3 regions of the Arthrobacter sp. CAL618 genome follow, and region 3 is predicted to be linked to each of the others. Evidence: riboswitches for the same ligand, from Rfam matches in the RefSeq annotation. Region 3 holds a riboswitch; each other region holds the start of a gene.

Region 1 (8,295 bases), on a different contig from region 3:
TCGACGCCGCCTATGCCGGTGGTGTGGATATCATCCAGCTTCGCGACAAAAAGATCGACGCAGTCGAAGAACTCGCCTGTCTCGCGGCTCTGCGTACGGCAGCGGATCGACACGGCAAACTCTTTTCCGCCAATGACAGGGCAGACATCGCCCGACTCAGCGGCGCACCGGTCTTCCACATAGGACAAAAAGATCTGCCAGTACCTGACGCCCGGCAGCTATTAGGCCCCGAACCGATCATCGGTCTATCCTGCCATTCCCCGGCCCAAGTCGCCGCTGCCATGACCACAAGTGGGCTGGATTACTTCTGTACCGGCCCTGTCTGGGCTACACCCACGAAACCTGGCCGTGCTCCCTCCGGGCTTAAATTGGTGCGTTACGCAGCAGCACGTTCGGCCGAGACCTCATCCCCACGGGCTTGGTTTGCCATTGGAGGAATCGATCACACCACCATCGGCCAGGTCGTCGAAGCCGGGGCCCGCCGGGTTGTTGTCGTACGAGCCATCACAGAAGCCGACGACCCATCCTCCGCCGCCAAATCCCTCAAATCAGCCCTCCCGGCGCTCACCTAACCTTTCCACGTGTCAGGGCCAATCAACTTTTACCTTGCTGCATATGTGACACACCATTGATGAAACAGTCCCAAGCTGTGGCTCGGGTGGAGCTTTCGGCACCCGGGGTAGTTCATCCCTTGGATGCAAAACGGAACTTAGATCAAAGGACCAACAAATTCGGAGGCACAGGCGGCTACTACAAGTACCGCAAAGGTCTCATCTCCGTGACCCGCCTGAGCAGGCAACGGTTGATCCCATGGCTACTTTGTGCTTTTTAGGTTTGGGGTAGAGCGGGTTCGGGAAGGTAAACCTTGCCGCCTGAGGCGCGGAATTCGGCGGACTTTCCTGCCATCCCGGCGATAGCTTCCTGCGCGGCGGCGCCCCCGAATTGGTCCCTGATGTCCTGGGAGATCCGCATGGAACAGAATTTCGGTCCGCACATCGAGCAGAAGTGTGCAGTTTTCGCCGGTTCGGCAGGAAGTGTTTCGTCGTGGAACTGCTCAGCCGTCTCGGGGTCCAGCGAAAGCGCGAACTGGTCACGCCACCGGAACTCGAAGCGTGCCTTTGAGAGGGCGTCGTCCCGCTCCCCAGCGCCCGGGTGTCCTTTGGCTAGATCGGCGGCATGCGCGGCAATCTTATAGGTGATCACTCCGGTCTTGACGTCGTCCCGATTGGGCAGGCCGAGGTGTTCCTTCGGCGTCACGTAACAGAGCATGGCGGTGCCGTACCGGGCGATTTCGGTCGCCCCAATTGCTGACGTGATGTGGTCGTAACCTGGCGCGATGTCGGTGACGAGCGGGCCGAGGGTGTAGAAGGGGGCCCCGTTGCACAATTCCTGCTGCCTTTCCACGTTCTCCCGGACCAGGTGGAAGGGGATGTGGCCAGGTCCCTCCACCATGACCTGGACGTCGTACGCCCAGGCCCGTTTCGTTAGCTCGGCAAGGGTGTCCAGTTCGGCGAACTGCGCGGCATCATTGGCGTCCGCGATGGACCCGGGTCGCAGCCCATCACCGAGTGAGAAGGCGACGTCGTACCGGGCGAAAATCTCACACAGTTCATCGAAGTGCGTGTACAGGAAGTTTTCTTGATGGTGAGCTAGGCACCACCCGGCCATGATCGATCCACCCCGGGAGACGATGCCAGTGACGCGCTCGGCGGTGAGTGGAACGTAGCGCAGCAGCACTCCGGCGTGGATGGTCATGTAGTCCACGCCCTGCTCGCACTGCTCAATAACAGTGTCGCGGAAGATTTCCCAGGTCAGGTCGTTAGCCTCGCCGTTCACTTTCTCCAGTGCTTGGTAGATGGGTACGGTGCCAATGGGCACCGGGGAGTTGCGGATGAGCCACTCACGGGTGGTGTGAATGTCATCTCCTGTTGAAAGGTCCATGACGGTGTCTGCGCCCCACTGGGTTGCCCACTGCATTTTGCTGACTTCTTCGGCGATGGAACTGGTGACCGCCGAATTGCCGATATTGGCGTTGATCTTCACGAGGAAGGCCTTGCCGATAATCATCGGCTCCGATTCGGGGTGATTGATGTTGTTGGGGATGATCGCGCGCCCGGCTGCGACTTCGGAGCGGACCAGTTCGACGTCGCAATTTTCGCGTAACGCGACAAACCGCATCTCCTCGGTGATGACCCCGTGACGCGCGTAGTGCATTTGCGTAACGATCTTCCTGTCGCGGGAGCGCAGCGGGATGGGCTGCACACCCTTCCATTCCTGGCTGGCACGGCCGCGGCGGACCGCCGACTTGCCGTCGTCGAACAGGTTCCGTTCGCGCCCCTGATACTGCTCGACGTCGTCCCGGCCGTCAATCCAGGGCCGCCTCAGCGGCGGCAGGCCCACCACCGGATCACTGCCCGGACCGGCGGTGCGGTAGACGCGAAGTGGTTCGTTAGGACGGTTGCCCGGTGAGTTTTCGAGGGCGATTTCCGTGACCGGTACAGCCAGCCCATGCTCGGAATCGTGAACATACGAAAGGGACTGTGAATTCATAGCACTCAAAGGTTCCTACTTCCTTCGCCGGCATTACCCGGACAGGTTCAACGGTCGCGGACTGCCTCAGCCCGATCTCAGCCCCTGCAACAGGGCACCCGTGTGGATAAAACGACCCTAACACCCCTACCCAGAAAAGTGGGACCTGCGGTCCGGCCCCAACACAATGAACAAACTCGAATAAATCGATTCGAACGGGCAACTTGTGGGAGCAATGAGTGATAACGATGGCCGTAGATAATCCGAGCATCAAACGCATCCTTTCCCGGTATTACCCGGACAGGTTCCTGCGGCCAACAATGCTTTCATTCGCCCTGTTTGCCTAGTAGATGCCCAAGCTCCCGTTCTACCGGAAGTGACCGTAGTCTCGCTGCTGCCTAGGCTTAACCCTTCGGAGACAGACACCCTGCAAAAGGGCTGTTCCTAACCGCATCCGTTGGGGACCCTGGCTCTGTTCTACGAACGGGATGCTGAAAGGCTAGGGTGGCAGTCAAGCACATCGCCCTGCGTCGCTATCGGGGGTATCAGCCGCGTTGACGTACGTTCATTGCGTGATGCCGGTGCCGCCGGGGCGGCCGTTGTTTCAGCGGTCTGCGCAATCGACGATCCCCGGACCGCAGCCGAATCGCTTAAGGAGGAATGGTGTTACTAGAAGCTTCAACGCTGCACCGCATACCGCGGGTCCTCAGCATCGCCGGAACAGACCCGACCGGTGGTGCCGGGATCCAGGCCGACCTGAAAAGCATCGCCGCCATGGGCGGGTACGGAATGGCGGTCGTCACGTCCCTCTTGGCACAGAACACCCTCGGTGTCCGTTCCGTTCACACGCCGCCGGCACATTTCCTGATTGAACAGCTCGAAGCGGTCAGCGATGACGTCACTATCGACGCCGTGAAAATCGGCATGCTGACAGATGCGGGAACCATCACCGTCGTCCGGGACTGGCTCCGCCAAGTGCACCCGCCGCTGGTAGTACTGGATCCCGTCATGGTAGCCAGCAGCGGGGACAGGCTCCTGGCTGCCGACGCCGAAACCGCGTTACGGGAGTTGGTGAGCCAAGCGGATCTGGTCACCCCTAATCTTCCCGAACTCGCGGTCCTGGTGGATGAACCAAAGGCCGAGGATTGGCCTGCAGCTATCGAACAGGGCAAGAAGCTGTCCACAGCATCGGGAACAATCGTGCTCGTCAAAGGCGGCCACCTGTCAACAGAATCCAGTCCCGACGCACTCGTCGATGTCACCGGTCGGATAGGTCGTGCCAGCGAAAGCGTCGTGGAATTCATCCACCCTCGGGTTACAACCAAAAACACTCACGGAACCGGGTGTTCCCTGTCCTCCGCCGTCGCTACCGTCATGGCACGCACCGGTGATTGGGCCGATGCCGTCCGCCAGGCGAAGAACTGGTTGCAGGACACACTCATCCACGCCGACGAATTACAGGTAGGACACGGCAACGGGCCTATCAACCACTTCCACCAGCTATGGGCCGCGGCCCATACCCTGCAGCACAAACAGGACAGCAGCACGCCTTAAGGAAGAGGGCGTGTCCTATCGGTTTCGGGCCCAATAAGTCCGCCGATGAATACGAGAATCCCGGCGAGAACGGGCAATAGATGATTCGGTGCCATCCGTAGGTGCCACCGGACTACCGACGAGGGCTCATGCCAGCTGGACTCCTACCCGGGGACCCAACCATGGGTTTCATGATCCCAAGTGCTGACCTCGATGCTTACGCAGACAAGATGCGCCAGCTTGTGGGAAAGGGTACGGATTTCGAGGTCGACGCACGGTTTATAGACATGCTGGCCCACCGCAACAGTCGGATCCTCGATATAGGGTGCGGCATCGGATCGGCAGCTAACGCACTGCGTCAGAGCGGGCACAGGGCTTACGGCATTGATCCGACTCGGGCGGTTCTGGATGTGGCCGAGGACATTTTCGATGGAGGTTGGTATCGACAACTGGCAGTGGAAGAACTATCCGACGAGCGCCTGCGCGCCGAGGGTCTTCCCGACCGGTACGAGGTCATCCTGATGTCAGGCAACGTGCCAGCGTTCCTTTCTGAAGAGATTTTGGAGGACGCTTTCAGGAAGGTCTCTGGGCTGTTAGTAGACGGTGGTTTGTTTGTCGTTGGTACCACCGCTGCTACAAGGGGTGGTCCGAAGGCCCAAGACGCCGCGGCAAGGCTCGCAGGATTACTGTTCCTGAATCGATTCTCCGATTGGCACCTCAGCTCCTTCGAACAGGACTCAGCCTGGTCGGTGAGCGTTCATTCCAAACCAGGTGCGCTAAACGCTCATACCGGACCCGACGGGATCTTCATCCTGAAGCACTGACACCCGAATAGCCGGTCTCAGTGAACCGTCCCGGGAATCATGCCGCCTGTTTGTTGGCGGCGGCGTCGGGTGACGGACCGGCTTGTAGATCATAATATGTTTGCTCGTATTCCTCTGCTGCAACCCGGCTCAGTTTTTCCCGTAGCTCTGCCCGGGGGCGGGGGCGAAGTGGGTGGTTGCCGGCGCCGAGTTGATCGTCTGGACGATCCGTTCCGCCAGCGCACGTAGTTTGATCTGTTGATGCCTGGCAGCCCGCCGGAGTATTTGAACCGCTTCAGCCTGGGTGCAGTGGTTCTGGGCGATAATAATTCCCACAGCCATGTCAATGTTCGTGCGTGATTCCATGGCTGCGTGAAGATCCGCCGCAGCGTCTCGATAGAACGCCAGTTTAAGGGCCAGCTCAAGGCTGCTGGCGGCCTCACCCGCGTACAGTTCAAAATGTTCAACAACGTTCGGGGTGAAAACCTCGGGCTTGCGACTGTAGAGGTTGAGCGCGACCCCGTCGTCTCCACCGATCACCACGGGTATGGCAAGGATTGAGGCAAACCCGCGGTCCTCCAAACCTTGGAAGAACACCGGCCATCGCCTATCGCTACGGACATCTGCGACAACAACAGTCCGCCCGGTCCGGGCAGCTTGGATGCAAGGACTGTCGCTGTAACCGTGCTGAACCTCATCCAGTTCAATAGCCTCGCCGCTGCTGCCCGCGGTCACAAACCGGTCCCTTCGTTTGAGGGTGATCCCACACAGAACCTCGACCTTCGGACCCAGGATTTTCGACGCGTGCACAGTGAACGCCTCGAGGAACACCTCGACATTCTCGGACCGCAGAATCAGCTCCTGAAGCTGCGCTGCAACCGACCCCACACCCTGGCCTTCTGCCATGGCTACAGTCTAGAACCGGCGGCACCACGCACCAGGGTATGTGGACCATATTCTCGCTGACACAACAAAAGCTGACACAACAAAGAGGCAGTTTTTCTGACATTCATGTCCGGCCCTCGGCTAACCTTTAGTGGGCTGGGGTATTCATTGATATCGCTGGGAACTATACGCCCCCTGGTGTACAGGGCAGTCGGTCCCAGGAAGCGAGTTGAAGGCTATTCATGGATGCACGAACACAGCAGCAGCTCACCGTCGCCGGTGCGACCCAGACCCGAATGAAACCGGCCCAGTTGTGGATCGAGTACTTCGCCCGGGGTGGAGTGCTGTCCCAGATTGAGCTGGAGGCCTACCTGTTAGGCGTGGTGGGCTTGCCCCCGGTTGAACGAGACATCCTTGCCCTCACCCTCAACGAAATTCTGCAGAACACCACTTCGCAGTACCGCGTCCCCTACAGCACCGACGCTGAGGTAACGAGTACTAACAGTACGGGTCAGATGATTTCTGGCAGCCTCGATCAGGCGCAGGAGATTGTGGATCAGGCGCTCAGCGATTTGGGCGCCGCTGGTGTGTCCTTCCTCCTGCCGGGAGAGGCCGAATATCAGCGGCTGGTGGCCGTTGACCAGACCGGTTTGGTAGACACCGCCGCCGAGGAACGCTTCGACCGGATCACCCGTCAGGCACAGGAACACTTCGGGGTCAGCTCTGCAAGCGTGGCCCTGATCACTGACCGGAGGCAGTTCCTCAAATCGGTTGTAGGACCGCTCGGTCAGAACACGCCCCGGGACGTTGCGCTGTGCAATGAAACCATCCGCCGGGCCGGTCCGCTGATCATCAACGACACATTGGCCGATCTGCGATTTAGGGACAATCCACTGGTCACCGGCGAACCGCGCATCCGCTTCTACGCCGGGTACCCGATATTCGGGACGAAAGGGTGGGCCGTTGGCACTTTCTGCATCATCGACCAGAAACCCCGGGGCTTCTCCGCAGACGACCAACAAGAACTCAAAGCCCTAGCAATGATCATCCAACAGGAGATCAATAACTGAGGAATGGGCTGCGGTATCGATCGCAACGTTGGCTGGAATGCAAGCGGTGCGGTGCTCGGTGATGTCGGTCATCCACAATTGATCTAGCGCCGTCGCCGTGAAGTTCCGCTGGACATGATCATCGTGGACCGGTGGGCCAGCTTTGCGGGTCAGACCGCGTTTTTTGGTGAAGACGGACCAGATGCGTTGGCTGCTGCACAACCGGGAGACCCCGTTGTCTCCGACGGTGAAGCCCCGAACTTCGAGTTCGTCGGCGATGAACCGGTACCCGAACGCGGGGCCGCGTTGAATGTGATTTGATACCGCACCCGTCGAGCGCGGAAGTGCAAGGAGGATCCTTGGGCCACTCAGGTGAGGATCGAAGCGAGGAGGGTCACTGATCGGGTGGACCTGTGTTCTGCCGTCCGACGACGGTGGGGTAGACCAACCAGAGTAGGGCTGCGGCGACCAACAGGCCGATCAGGACGACTAGTGCTGCCGTTCTATCAAGCACGATGTCAAAGACGAGGGCAGCACCGCCGGCCGCGAGGAGGGCAGTGCCCAATAGCGAAAAACGCACCAACACGGCACTGCGTTCGACTATCTGCCGTTTGAGGCGGCGCCGGAACAATGACCGGTGAAGACCGATCGGTCCCAGCAGCAGAACAATCATCACTGCAGCGATAATCACCAGGATCAGGTAGGTGACACGCTGGACGTCGTCGAGGTCGTCGAACGTGGGTTGAAACGGGATCGTGAATAAAAAAGCAATAAGAATTTGTGTGCCCGTTTGCATCACCCGCAGTTCCTGCAGCAGTTCATTCCAGTTCCGATCCGACTGCTCCTCAAGGGTTTCCTGTCGAGTCTGATCCACGATGGTCTTGTCGGCTGGCTTTTCCATAAGTCTTCCTCAATGTGTTGCAATGCCTATAAGAGCGCAGGGTACCTGAACCTCTTCACACCCGGATAGGGCCGAATGTCCGGACCGAAGATTACTGTTATCCCTTTCAAGCAGCGGGTTCCATCTCGGGCTCATATGGATTTCCCATGGAAGGGATCGGATACTCAGCCCAGGGGAGGCGATGGTCCTGAGACCACCATTGCCGCCTCGGGGAGCCGCGTTCGTGGTTGGGTCCCCGGGTAGGAGTCCAGTGATTATGTGAGTTTCGCATCCGATAATGGGTGCAGGAGGAAATTCACCGATATGGCACGTAGACATACCCCTGATCAGGTCATCGCGAAGGTCCGGCAGGGCCAGAAGATGCTCAACGATGGACGGCCGATGATTGAGGTCGTGAAGGAACTGCAGGTTACCGAAGCGACCTGGTACCGGTGGCTGAACCAATACGGTTCCGAGCACAACGCCGGCCAGACCAAAGCGGTACGGGAGCTCGAGAAGGAAAACGCCCGGCTGAAGAAGCTGGTTGCGGAGAAGGAACTGACCATCGACATACTCAATGAGGTGGCGCGGGGAAAATTTTGAGCCCGGAACCTCG
Region 2 (5,556 bases), on a different contig from region 3:
ATCGCCGGAACAAACAACGCCAACCAGGCCGGACTGCAGAACTACCTTTTCGGTCAGGCCGCGGGCCTACTCGAAGAGGACGTCACCGTTTTCGCCGTCCTGGCGGTCACAGCACTGGGATTTACCGCATTGATGTTCAGGGTTTTGAAAACCACCCTGTTCGATCAGGCGTTCGCAGCCTCGTTGGGGTTACGGGTGCGCGCGGTAGAGTATCTGATGACCGCACTGCTGGTAGTCGCCGTCATTGTCGGCATCCGCACCGTCGGCGCGATACTCATGGTCGCGATGATCGTCGCTCCTGCCGCCGCCGCCCGGCAATTCACCACAAGACTCGCCTCCATGCTGTTGCTGGCCGGGCTCATCGGCGCCGCTGTCGCTGTGACTGGGGCATTGATTTCCACCGCCACCCAAACCCCTACAGGTCCGGTCATTGTCCTGACCGGCCTCGCCGTGGTCCTGGTTTCCCTAGCTCTGGCTCCCCGCCGCGGAATCCTCTGGCGTGCGCACAAACTCCGCCGGGACCGCCGGGACCGCCAACGGACCGGTCTCCTTGCCGAGATTGCCGCCGCCGAACGGACAGGACAGACGCTCACACCCGCGTCCCTAGCCGGGGACGCCCGGACCCGGCGCCGGGCACTACACGACCTGGAGAACTCCCGTCTGCTACAGCAGTGCGACGGGCAGCTCCACCTGACCGGAGCCGGCCACACCGCTGCACAGCCGATCCTGGAACGCGAGCACCTATGGACAGCATGGCTCAAACACGGACATCAACTCGACTCCCCGGTGGTCCGGGAACCGAATCCGGTGGATATCCGCGGAAGCCTCGGAGATGATGTCGCCGACCAACTGCTCGCCCTCACCCGGGCAGAGGCATCATGAGTTCCGCCCTGGCCATCATGGTCACCGCAGGCCTGACCGCCACAGCCTGCGGCCTGCTGGGACCGTTCATGGTGCTCCGGCGCACCGTCCTGATGGCCGACGCCGTCTCCCACGCGGTACTGCCGGGCATTGTCCTGATCTATGTGCTCTTCCATACCCGGGCGCCGCTACCGGTCATCATCGGAGCCACCATATTCGCCGTCCTCTGCGTCCTCTGCGTCGAGGCCCTGCGCTCCAGTGGGCTGGTAAAGGCCGACGCCGCGATAGCGCTAATCTTCCCCGCCCTGTTCTCGATCGGTGTGCTGGGCATCAATCATTACGCTTCGGACATCCACCTGGACCTGGACTCGACGATCTACGGTGAGATCGCGTTCGTTCCCTTCCGCACCATCGACGTACTCGGCACCGAATTGCCGCAGGCACTGCTCGTAATCGGCACCATTGCGCTTCTGAACGCGGTCCTGATCACCGTGTTCTGGAAACCAATCAAAGTAAGCACCTTCGACCCAGGCTTCGCCCGGACGATAGGTATCCGACCGCAGCTGGTCTCACAATTGCTGCTCGTTGCGGTCGCCATCACCGCAGTGACAGCGTTTGAAGCGGTCGGGGCGATCCTCGTTATCACCCTGCTGATTGTCCCGGCCGCCACCGCCTACCTGCTCACCGACCGGATCTGGCTCATGATCACCGTAACTGTCGCCATCGGCTGGACATCAGCCATCGCCGGCTACCAAGGTGCGGCTGCCCTGGACGCCTCCATCGCCGGCGCCATGGGCGTCATCGCTACCGCCTGCTTCACCCTGGCCCTCGTGGCATCACCAAAATACGGTTTGGCAGCTCGCTTTATCCAACGCAGGCAAGGCCGCCGCCGCACAGCCCGCTCTGACCACAGAAGGCGGAACCCGGTAGACCGTCAAGACGATGTGGACGCCGGACGCCGATCGACCTCCTGGAAACAGGGCGAATAAGCAAAGAACACCGCATTCAAGCAACCGCCCGACAGTACGGCGGCTGCTCAAAGTAGTTGATGTCCCCAGCCCGATCAGCTAATGACTGTGAAGGCGCCGTGCTGCTTCATGCTGTCCAAAGCCGAAGATAAACAGATTCGAGTGCAGATGGCGGCCCGCTGATATCACCCCTTCACTAACCCGCCGTCCACGATCAGATTCTGCCCGGTTACCGACCGCGACCATGGGGAGGCGAAGAACAATGCGGCATCCGCGAACTCTTCCGGAGTAGTGACCCGGCGCAGTGGGGTCCCGGCGGCAATGACATCAAAAACTGCCTCCGGTGTTGCCGAACTGGCATCCGTGGTGCGTAGCAACCCACCCGAAATCATGTTCACAGTTATCCCCTCTGGGCCCAGATCATGCGAGAGTGTGCGGGTCAGCGAAAGCAGTGCCGCTTTCGCCGCCGTGTAGTCGTGGTACGGAACGACCGGGTGCTGAAATAGATTGGTGCCCACATTGATGACACGCCCAAAGTCGGCCGCCTGCATCCCAGGCAATACCGCCTGCACAGTGTTCAAGGCCCCCCGTACGGTACCGGCGAACTGCTGATCCAGATCTTCCCACCTCAACGTGTCCGCGTGCGGTCGGGCTTCGCCGTTGAAGGAGAAGTCAGTCAACGCATTGTTAATGATCGTGGTAATAGGGGAACCGAAATGTGCTCCTGCTTCCTTGACCATGGCAGAGACCTGCTGCGCATCACGCACATCCGCCCGGATAGCCACAGCCCGTTCAGGAAAAGTTGCCGCCGTTTCCCGGGCCGCGTCCGCACTTTCTAGATAATTGATCACCACGCGGGAGCCTTCATTCAGGAAAGACTGCACTAGGCGGGCGCCGAGCCCGCGGCCACCTCCGGTGACCAGTACTACCTGATCACGGATGGAAAGGACGTTGGGGGAGGATGTTGTGGACTGCATGAAGATCACCTTTCGACCGGTGACGAAGGCACGAAGCGTAGATGCAGATAACCGTTCACCGGTGCTGACATCCCTTCGCCAGTACTAACTGGAGCAGGTTCACCGGGTTTGATCTCAGCCCCTGGCCGACTTTCGCCGTGCCGGGCACCCCGTGTCACTTCCACCGACCATATCCCATAAGGAAACCTGTTAGCACGACGTCTTACACTCGCCCGGCCTGTCTCCGGCTGGTGGTATGTCGACCATAACGACCCCGAATGATCACCGCTATTGAGGACGCGCAGAGGCTGCAGTGTTTTCTGTTGGGTGGCATCAAGGACATTGACTGATCGATGCTGGCTGGCATGCGCTACATCATTTGTGCAAACGCGGAATGGATCTTCGGCCAGCCTCTCGATGACGGCACTCCTGGACGTCTAGTCACTTCTCTGCCAGCATCGGTGAAGGCGAGTGTTACGTATCCTGGACACTGTCACTCGATAACGCAGCACACCCTGCAGCTGAGCCAACAATAGTGATCTCCACAAATCTCATCCCGGCGGACGCCGCCGATCTCTCGATGTTCAGCGTAGATAGGGTTTTTCGTACCCGTTGTCACGGATTTCGGATATCAGCACATTTGTTCGAGGTGGGGGCGGCCTTGGGTGGGGGAGGAGGCTTGGGCGTGGGTGCGTTTGGGTATCCGGCCGGCTTGTGAGGCAAGTCGGCCGGCGATAACGGCGTGTTTGAAGGCTGTCGCCATTACTATCGGGTTCTGTGCTCTGGTGACTGCTGTGGCGAGCAGGACCGCGTCGCAGCCCAGCTCCATTGCCAGTGCGGCGTCGGAGGCTGTGCCGATCCCGGCGTCTAAAACTATCGGAACTGTTGCCCTTGAGGCGATGAGTTCGATGTTGTGGGGGTTTAGGATACCCAGCCCCGTCCCAATAGGGGACCCCAGGGGCATAACGGCTGTAGCTCCGAGTTGTTCTAGTCGTCGGGCCAGGATGGGATCGTCGTTAGTGTATGCGAAGACCTTGAAGCCTTTCGTGACCAGTGTTTCGGTGGCCTCGATGAGTTCCAGCGCATCAGGTAGCAGGGTTTGTTCATCGGCGATTACTTCAAGTTTTATCCAGTCCGTTGCCAGTGCCTCCCGCGCCAGTTCAGCGGTCATGACCGCTTCGCGGGCAGTGAAACATCCTGCCGTGTTCGGTAATATCCGGATCCCTTGCTCGTTGAGTAATTCGAACAAGGACCCACCCGTCTCGGGGTTGTACCTTCGCAGCGCCACGGTTGTCAGTTCCGTTCCCGATGCTGCCAGAGCCGCCCCCAGGCCTTCCAGGCTTGGGGTTCCCCCGGTTCCCATGATCAGCCGGGAGCTAAGCGCAACCCCGTCGATTGTTAACGCGTCGTTGTCAGTCAATGTTTTATCCTCCCTGGACGGCGGTAAGAATTTCGATGTCGTCACCGTTCTGGATGGTTACCTCAACCCAACGGGTGCGGGGTACGAGCTCGGCGTTGACTGCAACGGCTACACCCAACTGTTTTTTATCGATTGGTTGCCCGGCATCGGTCAACTCACGGCCGGTCAGCTCGGTGATTAGGTGCTTGAGGGTGGAAACCGAAACGGTATTCCGGGGTTGTCCGTTCAATGTGAAGCTCATAGGGCAATCCTTACTTCATCAGGAAAACTGTTATGACGGGAAGCATCAGGACGGGACGCTTCGGCGAAGTGCCCGAGGTTACTGAACCGGTCGGGTCGGAATCGCTCGATGTCGATCTCCGGTATGTTTTGGCTGATCAGGTCCGCGCAGAGGCGGGCGGTGATCGGTGCCAGCAGCACCCCGTGCCGGAAGAAACCGGTAGCGACCACAAGTCCACGCACATCGGAGCCGTCCGGCTCCCTGCACCGGCCAAGCAGGGGAGCGTTGTCCGGGGTCCCCGGTCGGGGGCGGCAGAGGGCTTCGAGCAGTTCGAGTTCCGCGACTGCCGGGATCAGCGTCTGAGCATCCCGGAGTAGTTCGTAGACACCTCCCGCGGAAAGCCCCGCGGACCCGTTTTCCCGTTGAGTGGCACCTATCACCACCGTTCCATCCTGCCGGGGCACCACATATATGGACGACCCGCGGACCAACCCGCGGACCGTGGAGGTTATGAGCGGTCGAAGGTGTTCGGGTACGCGCAGGCGGAGAATGTCCCCGTACACCGGACGTAACGGTAGCCGCAGCCCTGTCGGCAGGCCATCAATGTTTACCGCACCGAGCCCGTTAGCCAGGATGATCTCATCAGCATCAATCCGCTCTCCGTTCTCCAACAACACACCGGTCACAGCAACACGGTCAGTAGCATCGTCATGGATAAGTGCGGAAACCGAAACGGGCACCGTGCGCGCGGTCGTCTGTTTGGCTAGTGCTGCTTGGAGGGCAACGGCCATAGCCCGCGGATCAACCTGATGATCCTCAGGAACCAGGAACGCTCCTGAAAGCTGCGGGCCGAGCAGCGGCTCCAGACGCCTCGCCTGACTAGTGGTGAGTGCTTCCACCTGAAGCCCAAGACTTGACTGGACAGAGCGCAGGTCGGTCAGGGCCTGCCGATCCGCCGCATCGACACCGGCGACCAGGGTATGCCTCCGCTGGTAGCCGGTTCCAATCCCGGAGGCGGCCTCCAGCTCCGTGATGAAGTCTCGGTATGCCCGGGCCGAGGGCAGCGTCAGGTCCAGCAAAGACTCTTCCTGATAATGGAACTCACTGACCGGGGCCAGCATCCCCGCCGCA
Region 3 (9,615 bases):
TGCTCATCGCGTTATTCGCGGTAGCCTTTGTCGCGCCGTTGATCTTCCGCCGGCTCGGCCGCTCGGCCTTCTACGTGATCGGGGCGGTTCCCGGAGCGGCCTTCGTCTGGTTGGTCATCACCTTCGACCAGTACACGGGCGAGGGGCAGAGTCTCCTCGAGGGCCAGCCCAATGCCCCGCCCTCGATAGCCTTCCAGTGGATTCCCGGTCTCAACCTTGAGCTGGCTTTCCGGATGGATGCCCTGGCGGCAATACTGTCGATCCTGATCCTGGGTATCGGCGCCCTGGTCCTGTTCTACTGTGCACGGTACTTCAAGCAGGACGAACCGAACATCGGCCCGTTCGGCGCCCAACTGCTCGCGTTCGCTGGGGCCATGTTCGGCCTGGTCACCGCCGACAACATGATCCTGCTGTTCATTTTCTGGGAACTGACCACTGTCCTGTCCTACCTGCTGATCGGTTACTCGCGGCATCGTCTGGCGGCGCGCCGCGCGGCTCTCCAGGCCCTGATCGTTACCACCTTCGGCGGTCTGACCATGCTGGTCGGCATGATCATGCTGGGCCAGACCGCCGGGACTTACCGGATCTCGGACATCATGGCGCAGTCCGAGTCGCTGCTGTCCAACGGACTGGTGATCGACGTCGCCATCGGGCTGATCCTCGTCGGCGCCCTCACCAAATCCGCGTTGGTCCCGTTCCACTTCTGGCTACCCGGTGCGATGGCGGCGCCCACCCCGGTGAGCGCCTACCTGCACGCCGCGGCGATGGTGAAGGCTGGTATTTACCTGGTCGCCCGGTTCGCGCCGGGGTTCGCTGATGCTGCCTCCTGGCTGCCGATGGTGTTGATAATCGGCCTTGCCACCATGCTCGTGGGCGGTTGGCGGGCGCTACGCCAGCATGACCTGAAACTGATTCTCGCGTATGGAACGGTGAGTCAGCTCGGGTTCCTCACGATGGTGGTCGGACTCGGCGGCCCCGGCGGGGCGCTGGCCGGTTTGGGCCTCCTCCTGGCCCACGGTCTGTTCAAGGCCACCCTGTTCCTAGTGGTCGGCATCATCGACCATCAGGCTGGCACCCGGGACATCCGCAAACTCGCGGGAATCAGGAAAACCGCCCCCGCCCTGGCCGTGATCGCCACGATCGCCGCTGCGTCGATGGCGGGACTCCCACCGCTGCTGGGCTTCGTGGCCAAGGAATCCGTCTTCGAGACCTTCGTTCACCAGGCGGAGATCGATCCCACCCCCGTCGGCACACTCCTGCTTGTCGGCATCGTTGTTGGTTCTGCCCTGACCTTCGCCTACAGTGCGCGATTCGTCTGGGGCGGTTTCGCCTGCAAGGGCAAAGCCGCCACCCCGTTCACGCAGGTGGAGAAATCCTTCCTTTTCGCGCCGGCGCTGCTCACCGTATTCACCGTGGTCCTCGGCCTCTGGCCTGCACCAGTGGATTCCATCATCCAGCCCTACGTCACCCTCTTCGAAGCCGACGGCGAGGAAAGTTACCTCGCCCTCTGGCACGGGTTCACTCCCGCGCTGCTGCTCTCCGTAGTGACCATCGCCGTCGGTATTCTGCTGTTCTGGTTCCGGGCCCACGTCGAGCGTATCCAGTCCAGGGTTCCCTCAGTGGTCGACGCTGAACGCGGCTACAAGTACACCATCGGCACGCTCGACGACGTCGCCGTCTGGATCACCGGCCGCACCCAGCGCGGTTCGCTGGCGTTCTACCTCTTCGTCATTCTGACCATGGCCATCCTCGCCCCCCTGGCGGCGATCCTGTTCTACGATGCACCGCTCCCGGATCGGTGGCATATCGCTGATTCACCAGCGCAGGTGGCGGCCGGCGTCGTCATCATTATCGGCATTCTGGCTGCGGTCCGCGCTACCAAGCGGTTCATGGCAGTGCTCATGGTCGGGGTGACCGGGTACGGGATGGCCCTCATCTTCGCGCTGCAGGGTGCGCCGGACCTGGCGTTGACCCAGATGCTGGTGGAAACCATTGTGTTGGTGGCTTTTGTGCTCGCGCTGCGCTCGCTACCCGCGCGGCTGTGGCAGCGGGAGCCGGGACGGTACCGGTTGCTGCGCGCCGTGCTGGGAATTTCCTTCGGCCTGGTGATGGTGGCAATCGCCATGTCATCCATGGCATCACGGGTCGCCAGCCCGGTGTCACTGGAGTACCCGGGTCTGGCCTACGAGGGCGGCGGTGGAGAGAACATCGTCAACGTCACCCTGGTCGATATCAGGGCCTGGGACACGTACGGGGAAATTTCAGTACTGGCCATCGCAGCCACCGGCATCGCCAGCCTGATCTTCATCCGTGGCCGGGGCGATACCCGCCAGCGGGCAGAGACCGTCAAATCCGGATCCGTCGATCGCGGCCAGGAACCCATTGCCGAGTTCGGTCGGGAAGCCGCAGCACTGGAGTTGGCGAAGAAGTTCTCGTCAGTCTCCCGGGACGCGTGGCTGGTCGCCGGCCGGACCCTCGCGCCCGAACGCCGATCGATCATCTTCGAAGTCGTCACCCGGCTGCTCTTCCACTCGATCATTATCTTCTCCATTTACCTCCTCCTCGCCGGTCACAACCTGCCGGGCGGTGGATTCGCGGGTGGACTGTTGGCGGGGCTGGCGCTGACCGTGCGCTATCTGGCGGGTGGCCGATTTGAACTGGCGGAAGCCAGCCCGGTGAGCGCGGGGGTCCTGCTCGGCGCGGGTATGGCGACCACCTCCCTGAGCGCGCTGATCCCGCTGCTGCTGGGAGGCCAGATCCTCCAGACGGCCATCCTGGAGTTCTGGTTGCCGGTCTTCGGCGACGTCAAGTTCGTCACCTCGACCATTTTCGACATTGGTGTGTACCTGGTGGTCGTCGGGCTGGTGCTCGACGTGCTGCGCAGCCTGGGCTCGGAGATCGATGAACGCAGCGAGGGCCTCTCGGCGAAGAACGACCCGAGCGAGATGAAGCTACAACAGCAAGAACATACCGAAACCGGCGAGGGAGTAGCTCGATGAGCGTCAACATCACCCTGCTGGTGGTCATGGCAGCCCTCTTCGCGGGGGGCATCTACCTGCTGCTGGAACGCAGCCTGACCCGGGTCCTGCTGGGTCTGATCCTGCTGGCCAACGGCGCCAACATCCTGTTGCTTTCCGCTGGCGGTCGGGCCGGCGTCGCCCCCCTGTACTCGGAGGAGATCGCCGCCGACGCCTACTCGGATCCGCTGCCCCAAGCCCTGATTCTGACCGCCATTGTGATTTCCTTCGCCGTGACCGCCTTCATGCTGGGCATCATCTACCGGTCCTGGGTGCTGGGCCGCCGCGACGAGGTCCAGGACGATATGGAGGACCGCAGGGTCGCCAGTCAGGGCAGCTTCGACGCTGAAGACGACGCCGATGTCCCCGAAGAAACCACCGAGTTCACCCCGCTGGAGGAAGCCGAGGAAGCACCCGGCTCTCAAAACGCGGGCGTCCTTGATCTTCCCTCCGAACCGAAGGAGCCACGGTGAACATTGCAAGCCTCGCACCGCTGGCCGTGGTCCTCCCGTTCCTTGGCGCAGCGGTTGCCTTCCTCCTGATCCGGCATTCCCGCTCGCAGCGGGCGGTCAGCATTTCGACCCTGAGCATCACACTGATCCTCGAACTGTTCCTCCTGCAGAATGCCGCAGAGCACGGAGCCACCGCGGTGTTCATTGGTGGGTGGATGCCGCCGTTCGGCATCACCCTGGTGGTCGACCAGTTTTCCGCCCTCATGCTGGTTATTTCGACGGCGATCAGCCTCGCGGTGCTGATTTACGCCACCGGGCAGGGCATGACCGACGGCGATGAAGACGGCCCCATCTCGATCTTTCACCCCACCTACCTGATCCTGGTGGCCGGCGTCTCCAACGCGTTCATGTCCGGCGACCTGTTCAACCTGTATGTGGGCTTTGAAATCCTGCTGACGGCCAGCTATGTGCTGATGACCCTCGGCGGAACCACCCAGCGGATCCGCGCGGGAGTGACCTACGTGGTGGTCAGCGTGGTGTCGTCGCTGCTCTTCCTGATTGCGATCGGCATGATCTATGCCGCAACGGGAACCATCAACCTGGCCGATCTTGCGGTGAAGCTCGGGGAGATCGACCCTGCCACGCAGATGATGCTGCACCTGATGCTCTTGGTGGCGTTCGGAATCAAGGCAGCCGTTTTCCCCCTGTCCTTCTGGCTGCCTGACTCCTATCCGACAGCGCCCGCACCGGTAACTGCCGTGTTCGCTGGCCTGCTCACCAAGGTGGGCGTCTACGCAATGGTGCGCACCGAGACGCTGCTCTTCCCGGGCGACCGCATCAACACCCTGCTGATGGTGGTGGCAATCCTCACCATGGTGGTGGGGATCCTCGGGGCCTTGGCGCAGTCGGATATCAAACGAATGTTGTCCTTCACCCTGGTCAGCCACATCGGGTTCATGATCTTCGGGCTGGCGATCTCAACCGTCGTCGGATTGGGCGCCGCGATCTTCTACGTGGCGCACCACATCACGGTGCAGACCAGCCTGTTCCTGGTGACCGGGTTGATTGAACGCCGTGGTGGGACCGCCAATATGGATCGCCTTGGTGGGCTCGCCAAGCTATCGCCGCTACTTGGCGTACTGTTCTTCATCCCGGCAATGAATCTGGCCGGAATACCGCCCTTCTCCGGGTTCCTCGGCAAGCTGGGTATCCTGCAGGCCGGCGTCGAACTGGGCACACCCATCGCCTATGTGGCGGTTGGCGCCAGTGTGCTCACCAGCCTCCTGACCCTGCTGGCGATTGCCCGCGTCTGGAACCGCGCCTTCTGGCGCCGCCCCGAAGACGCACTGCACCCGGATCCCATCCTGCTCGCCACCAAGGCAGACGGATCAGCCGTTCGCACCTCGCAGCGCGTCAACAGCGAGACCACTGGGCGGTTCTCCGGGCGCAAAGCGGTGAACCTGCTACCCCGCACCATGGTCGGTCCCACCATGGGCCTGGTCGGTCTGGGAGTCACCCTTACCCTCCTGGCGGGTCCGTTGTTTGAAATCAGCGACAACGCTGCGCAGAACATGCTGGAGCGGACCGATTACATTGAAGCGGTCCTGGGCGAAGGGATCGCGCCATGAGCCGACAGAAGATCCCCTTCATCACGGAACTGCCCCTGATTATCTGGCTGGTCATCGTCTGGGGCGCACTGTGGCAGGACTTCAGTCCGGGGAACCTCATTTTTGGCGGCCTGATCGCCTACGCAGTGGCCAACCTGCTGTACCTGCCGCCGGTGGAGCTCAGCGGCCGATTCAACGTGTTGTACGCGGTCCCGTTCATCGGACGATTCCTGTACAAGCTCGTGGTGGCGAGTTTCGAAGTGTTTTGGCTCTCGCTCACGCAGGGCCCGAGGCTTGTCAACGCGGTGGTGGCAGTCCAGCTTCGGAGCCAGTCCGACCTTCTGGTGACCGTCACCGGGCACGCGCTCTCCCTGATCCCCGGATCGCTGGTGGTGGAGGTGGACCGCTCTACCTCCACGCTGTACCTGCACTGCCTGAATGTGAAGACGCCGGAGGGTGCGGCGAAGATCAGGTCCGATGTGCGGGCCACCGAAGCCTGGCTGATCAGGATTATGGGAACCCGGGATGATCTGGCGCTGCTGCAGACTGAGGTCCGGTTCGATCAGGAGAACGAAGAGCGTGAGGAGGGGATCCGGAAATGACGAGCGCCGTAATTATTGTGGGACTGTTGCTCGGATTCGCCGCCCTGTGCGCTTTGTATCGGATTGCGCGAGGCCCCTCGATCCTGGACCGGGTGCTCGCGATCGATGTGCTGCTCGCCATCATTGGTGGAGCGCTGGCCGTGGACATGGCAGTGAACCGGCACCTGGACAATATTGTGCTTCTGGTCGGGATTTCGGTGATCGGATTCATTGGATCCGTGACCGTCGCCCGGTTCGTCACGGACAGGAAGTAGGGCATGAGCGAGACTCTCATTGACGTGGTGACAGCCGTTCTCATGATCGGAGGGGCACTGATGTCGGTTGCTGCCGGCGTCGGCCTGCTCCGTTTCCCTGACCTCCTCACCCGGATGCACGCGGCAACCAAACCTCAGGTGCTGGGACTGCTGCTGTTCCTTCTGGCCATGGGCTTACAGATGCGCAGCTGGGTGTTGATCCCGGTCCTGCTGGTGTGCTGGATTTTCATGCTCCTCACCGTCCCCGTCTCAGCCCACATGGTGGGCCGGGCGGGATACCGCACCAAACACCTGCGGCGAGACCTGCTCAGCATGGATGAACTTGACGAGGTGGTGGAGAACGCCGCCAACAAGAGGGCGCCCGGCCGGAATCCGACCGAGCGCCCCGATGAGACGTAAATAGGACCTACGTCAGGTCGCGGGACTTCGCGAACCGGTTGGCTGCCCGCTGCGTGGTGCGGTTGGTGAGGACCTGCAGGACGGCGCGCACGGCACCGGAGATCAGCGCGAACGCGAGGGCGGAACGGAGGCTGTTTTCGAGCCCGTCCTCGTCCTTCGGTGAGGCTTTGCCGGTGGTCTTGTGCCAGATGAAATCCACGACCTTGGCTCCGGCGATGCCCGCGCCAAGGCTCAGTGCTACGCCCAGCAGTTTCATAAGCTGATTCATGGTGTCTCCTTCGATGGTGGCTCTTTTCTCAAGCCTAGCGTTTTCCTGTTGAGGTGAGACGCACCAGCACAGCCGGGAGCCCGCCGCCGGCCACCGTGGTGGGTACGAACCTCTCAGGTGTAGAGTTGAAATTGCTAAACATACGACAGGGGAGCGCCGTCCATCCAGATGGACGGGCGCTGAGAGTGCGGCCTACCGCAGACCCTCGAACCTGATCCGGCTAGTACCGGCGAAGGGAGTCGAGTATCTCAGGGTGCCCGGCCGGTGGCACCCGCCATGGGCCCGGATACCCTCCCCTCCTGTACCTCAGGAGGTAAATTCACATGGCTTCATCAACTGCACCAACTCAAAACACGTCGACGCTGCGCGCCCGATATCAATGGCGGGTGGTCGACATTGTCGTTGCCTCGGTGGTGGCGGTCGCCGTCGGGGTGGTGTTCTTCGCATGGTCGGCCGGCTACACGGGCATCGCTGCCTTGACCGGAGCGTTCCCGCCGTTGGCCGGTCTCTACACAGGTGGCTGGCTGATCGCGGGGGTACTTGGCGGTCTGATCATCAGGAAACCCGGAGCAGCCATCTACTGCGAAGTGCTGGCTGCAGCGGTTTCAGCGCTGCTGGGCACCCAGTTCGGGTTGACCACGTTGCTCTCCGGAGCCATTCAGGGCGTCGGGGCCGAGCTCATCTTCCTCTTGTTCCTGTACCGCAGGTGGAACCTCGGGGTGGCTTTGCTCGCCGGGCTTGGCGCGGGCCTGGCCCTCTCGATCAGCGAGAACATCCTGTACAACGCCCTCTGGGCCTTCGAATGGCAACTGATGTACGTGGTGTTCGCCTCGATCTCGGGCGTGATTATCGCTGGCCTGGTGTCGTGGCTGGCGGTCCGTGCCCTGGCCAAGACGGGGGTGCTGTCGGCTTTCGCCTCCGGACGAACGGCTGACGTCTAACCGGTATGGCTGACCACGGAAATACGCCGTCGGCCGTCAGCATCAGCGCGCAAGGCTGGAGCTGGCGGCACGCCGGCCGGAAAACCCCGGCGGTCCGGGACGTTGACCTGACAGTAGCGCCCGGAGAACGGGTGCTGCTGCTCGGCGCGTCAGGGTCCGGGAAGTCGACCCTGCTGCACGGGTTGGCTGGTGTCCTCGGCGATGAGGGGCAGGGCGAACAGCACGGTTCCCTCACCCTCGACGGGCGGCCTCCCGGTGAGGTGCGCGGTCGCGCGGGGCTGGTGCTTCAGGACCCGGACTCTCAGATTGTGCTGGCCCGGGTCGGTGACGAGGTGGCCTTCGGCGCCGAGAACCAGGCCGTACCGCGCGACCAGATCTGGCAGCGGGTTCGGCGGGCGCTCGACGACGTGGGGCTTGAGGTGCCGTTGGATCGGTCCACCAGTGCGTTGTCCGGCGGCCAGAAGCAACGCCTGGCGTTGGCGGCGGTGCTGGCGATGCAACCCGGGCTCCTGCTGCTTGACGAACCGACCGCCAATCTCGACCCGGCCGGTGTGCTGGAGGTAAGGGACGCCGTCGGGCGGGTCCTGGACCGCACCGGCGCCACCCTTGTGGTGGTAGAGCATCGGGTGGCGGTGTGGGCCGATGTGGTGGATCGGGTGGTGGTGCTGGCGGCCGACGGCGGGATCCTCGCCGACGGCCCCCCAGGCACGGTGCTGACCGACGCGTCGACCCGGGCCCGGCTGGCGGCGGCGGGGGTGTGGCTCCCCGGTCATCAACCGTCGGTTCCCACGCAGCTATCCTCACCGGGGGAGGAGCTGCTTACTGCCAGGGGACTATCAGTGGCGCGGGCCAAACGGGGACCGGCGGTGCTCGACGGCGTCGACGTCGCCCTCACCGCCGGCTCATCCCTGGGCATCGTGGGCCCCAACGGTGGCGGAAAATCGACGCTTGCGCTGACCCTGGCCGGGTTGTTGCCGGCGCGGGGAGGCCAGTTGGAGGCCGCACCGGCCCTCTCCCGCGGAGCCGGGAGTAGCCCGCACGCCTGGAAATCAGCGCAACTGGTGACCAGGATTGGGACGGTGTTCCAGGAACCCGAGCACCAGTTCCTCACCAACCGGGTGATCGACGAGCTGGAATTTGGTCCGCGCCGGCTAGGGGGTACTGACGAGGCGGCGGTCCGGCGGCGGGTGGATCCCATCGCCGAGCGGTTGAGGCTGACCTCCCTGCTGCAGGCAAACCCCTTCACCCTGTCCGGCGGTGAAAAGCGGCGGCTTTCGGTGGCGACCATGCTGGCAACAGACCCGGACATCCTGGTCCTGGACGAACCGACCTTCGGGCAGGATGCCAACACCTGGGCCGAACTCGTCGCGCTGCTTGCCGAACTGATCCAGGACGGTGGCAGCCTGCTGGCGGTCACCCACGACCAGGAGTTCACCGACGCGCTGGGCAGCAGGCTGCTACGGGTCGCCGACGGCAGAGCCGACGTGGAGGTGCGTCCGTGAGTGTTGACGTTCTGACCCCCCACCTCACGGGCCGGCTCCTGCCGCGGGCCAACCCGCTATCCAAACTGTTCGCTGCCGTGCTGGTCACCGTGGTGGTGATGCTCAGCATCGACTGGGTCAGCGCCGCCGTCGTCCTCGTGAGCGAGTTGCTGCTGCTCCCGCTGCTGGGGATCAGCGCCTGGCAACTGCTGAAGCGGACCTGGCCTCTGGTGCTGGCGGCAGTGGTTGCTGCCTACGGTACGGCGCTGCTCGCCGAGAAGACCGGCGCTGTCCTGCTGGAGTTCGGCCCAATTCTGTTCACCCAGGATTCGGTGAACTCGGGCATTGCGATTGGCCTGCGCGGGTTGGCCATCGCCCTGCCCGGAATTTTCCTGCTCACCACTACGGATCCGACGGACCTGGCCGATGCCCTGGCGCAAAAGCTGCGGATGCCGCACCGGTTTGTGCTCGGCGCGCTTGCGGGGCTGCGCCTCGTTGGGCTGCTGGTGGACGAATGGCGGACCCTCGGGTTGGCCCGGCACGCCCGCGGCGTCGGGTTTGAAGGCAATCCGGTAGCCCGGTTGAGGAATTTCC

What was found. Region 3 has a riboswitch for thiamine pyrophosphate ahead of K728_RS0114245 (ECF transporter S component). Riboswitches for the same ligand answer to the same signal wherever they lie in the genome.
Region 1: another riboswitch for thiamine pyrophosphate. It lies ahead of thiC (phosphomethylpyrimidine synthase ThiC); the one in region 3 lies ahead of K728_RS0114245 (ECF transporter S component).
Region 2: another riboswitch for thiamine pyrophosphate. It lies ahead of K728_RS0115555 (3-oxoacyl-ACP reductase); the one in region 3 lies ahead of K728_RS0114245 (ECF transporter S component).

The regions. Positions count from the first base shown of each region.
Region 1 covers NZ_ASZW01000255.1:13,844-22,138, forward strand. Annotated here, with positions in the region: gene thiE (thiamine phosphate synthase) at 1-572, shown strand, start outside; gene thiC (phosphomethylpyrimidine synthase ThiC) at 829-2,550, opposite strand; TPP riboswitch at 2,553-2,662, opposite strand; gene K728_RS20750 (thiamine phosphate synthase) at 2,987-3,202, shown strand; gene thiD (bifunctional hydroxymethylpyrimidine kinase/phosphomethylpyrimidine kinase) at 3,190-4,083, shown strand; gene K728_RS0115590 (class I SAM-dependent methyltransferase) at 4,254-4,886, shown strand; gene K728_RS0115595 (GAF and ANTAR domain-containing protein) at 5,016-5,771, opposite strand; gene K728_RS20255 (GAF domain-containing protein) at 5,993-6,820, shown strand; partial or broken gene K728_RS22040 (IS3 family transposase) at 6,866-7,099, opposite strand; gene K728_RS0115610 (DUF6328 family protein) at 7,194-7,700, opposite strand; one part of gene K728_RS0115620 (IS3 family transposase) at 8,004-8,268, shown strand; one part of gene K728_RS0115620 (IS3 family transposase) at 8,268-8,295, shown strand, end outside.
Region 2 covers NZ_ASZW01000255.1:7,841-13,396, forward strand. Annotated here, with positions in the region: partial or broken gene K728_RS19690 (metal ABC transporter permease) at 1-882, shown strand, start outside; gene K728_RS0115550 (metal ABC transporter permease) at 879-1,850, shown strand; gene K728_RS0115555 (3-oxoacyl-ACP reductase) at 2,015-2,806, opposite strand; TPP riboswitch at 2,860-2,968, opposite strand; gene K728_RS0115560 (thiazole synthase) at 3,417-4,205, opposite strand; gene thiS (sulfur carrier protein ThiS) at 4,210-4,446, opposite strand; gene thiO (glycine oxidase ThiO) at 4,443-5,556, opposite strand, start outside.
Region 3 covers NZ_ASZW01000240.1:524-10,138, reverse strand. Annotated here, with positions in the region: gene K728_RS0114280 (Na+/H+ antiporter subunit A) at 1-2,999, shown strand, start outside; gene K728_RS0114275 (Na(+)/H(+) antiporter subunit C) at 2,996-3,490, shown strand; gene K728_RS0114270 (Na+/H+ antiporter subunit D) at 3,487-5,097, shown strand; gene K728_RS0114265 (Na+/H+ antiporter subunit E) at 5,094-5,678, shown strand; gene K728_RS0114260 (monovalent cation/H+ antiporter complex subunit F) at 5,675-5,932, shown strand; gene mnhG (monovalent cation/H(+) antiporter subunit G) at 5,936-6,331, shown strand; gene K728_RS0114250 (DUF4235 domain-containing protein) at 6,339-6,599, opposite strand; TPP riboswitch at 6,737-6,854, shown strand; gene K728_RS0114245 (ECF transporter S component) at 6,923-7,540, shown strand; gene K728_RS0114240 (ABC transporter ATP-binding protein) at 7,546-9,042, shown strand; gene K728_RS0114235 (energy-coupling factor transporter transmembrane component T family protein) at 9,039-9,615, shown strand, end outside.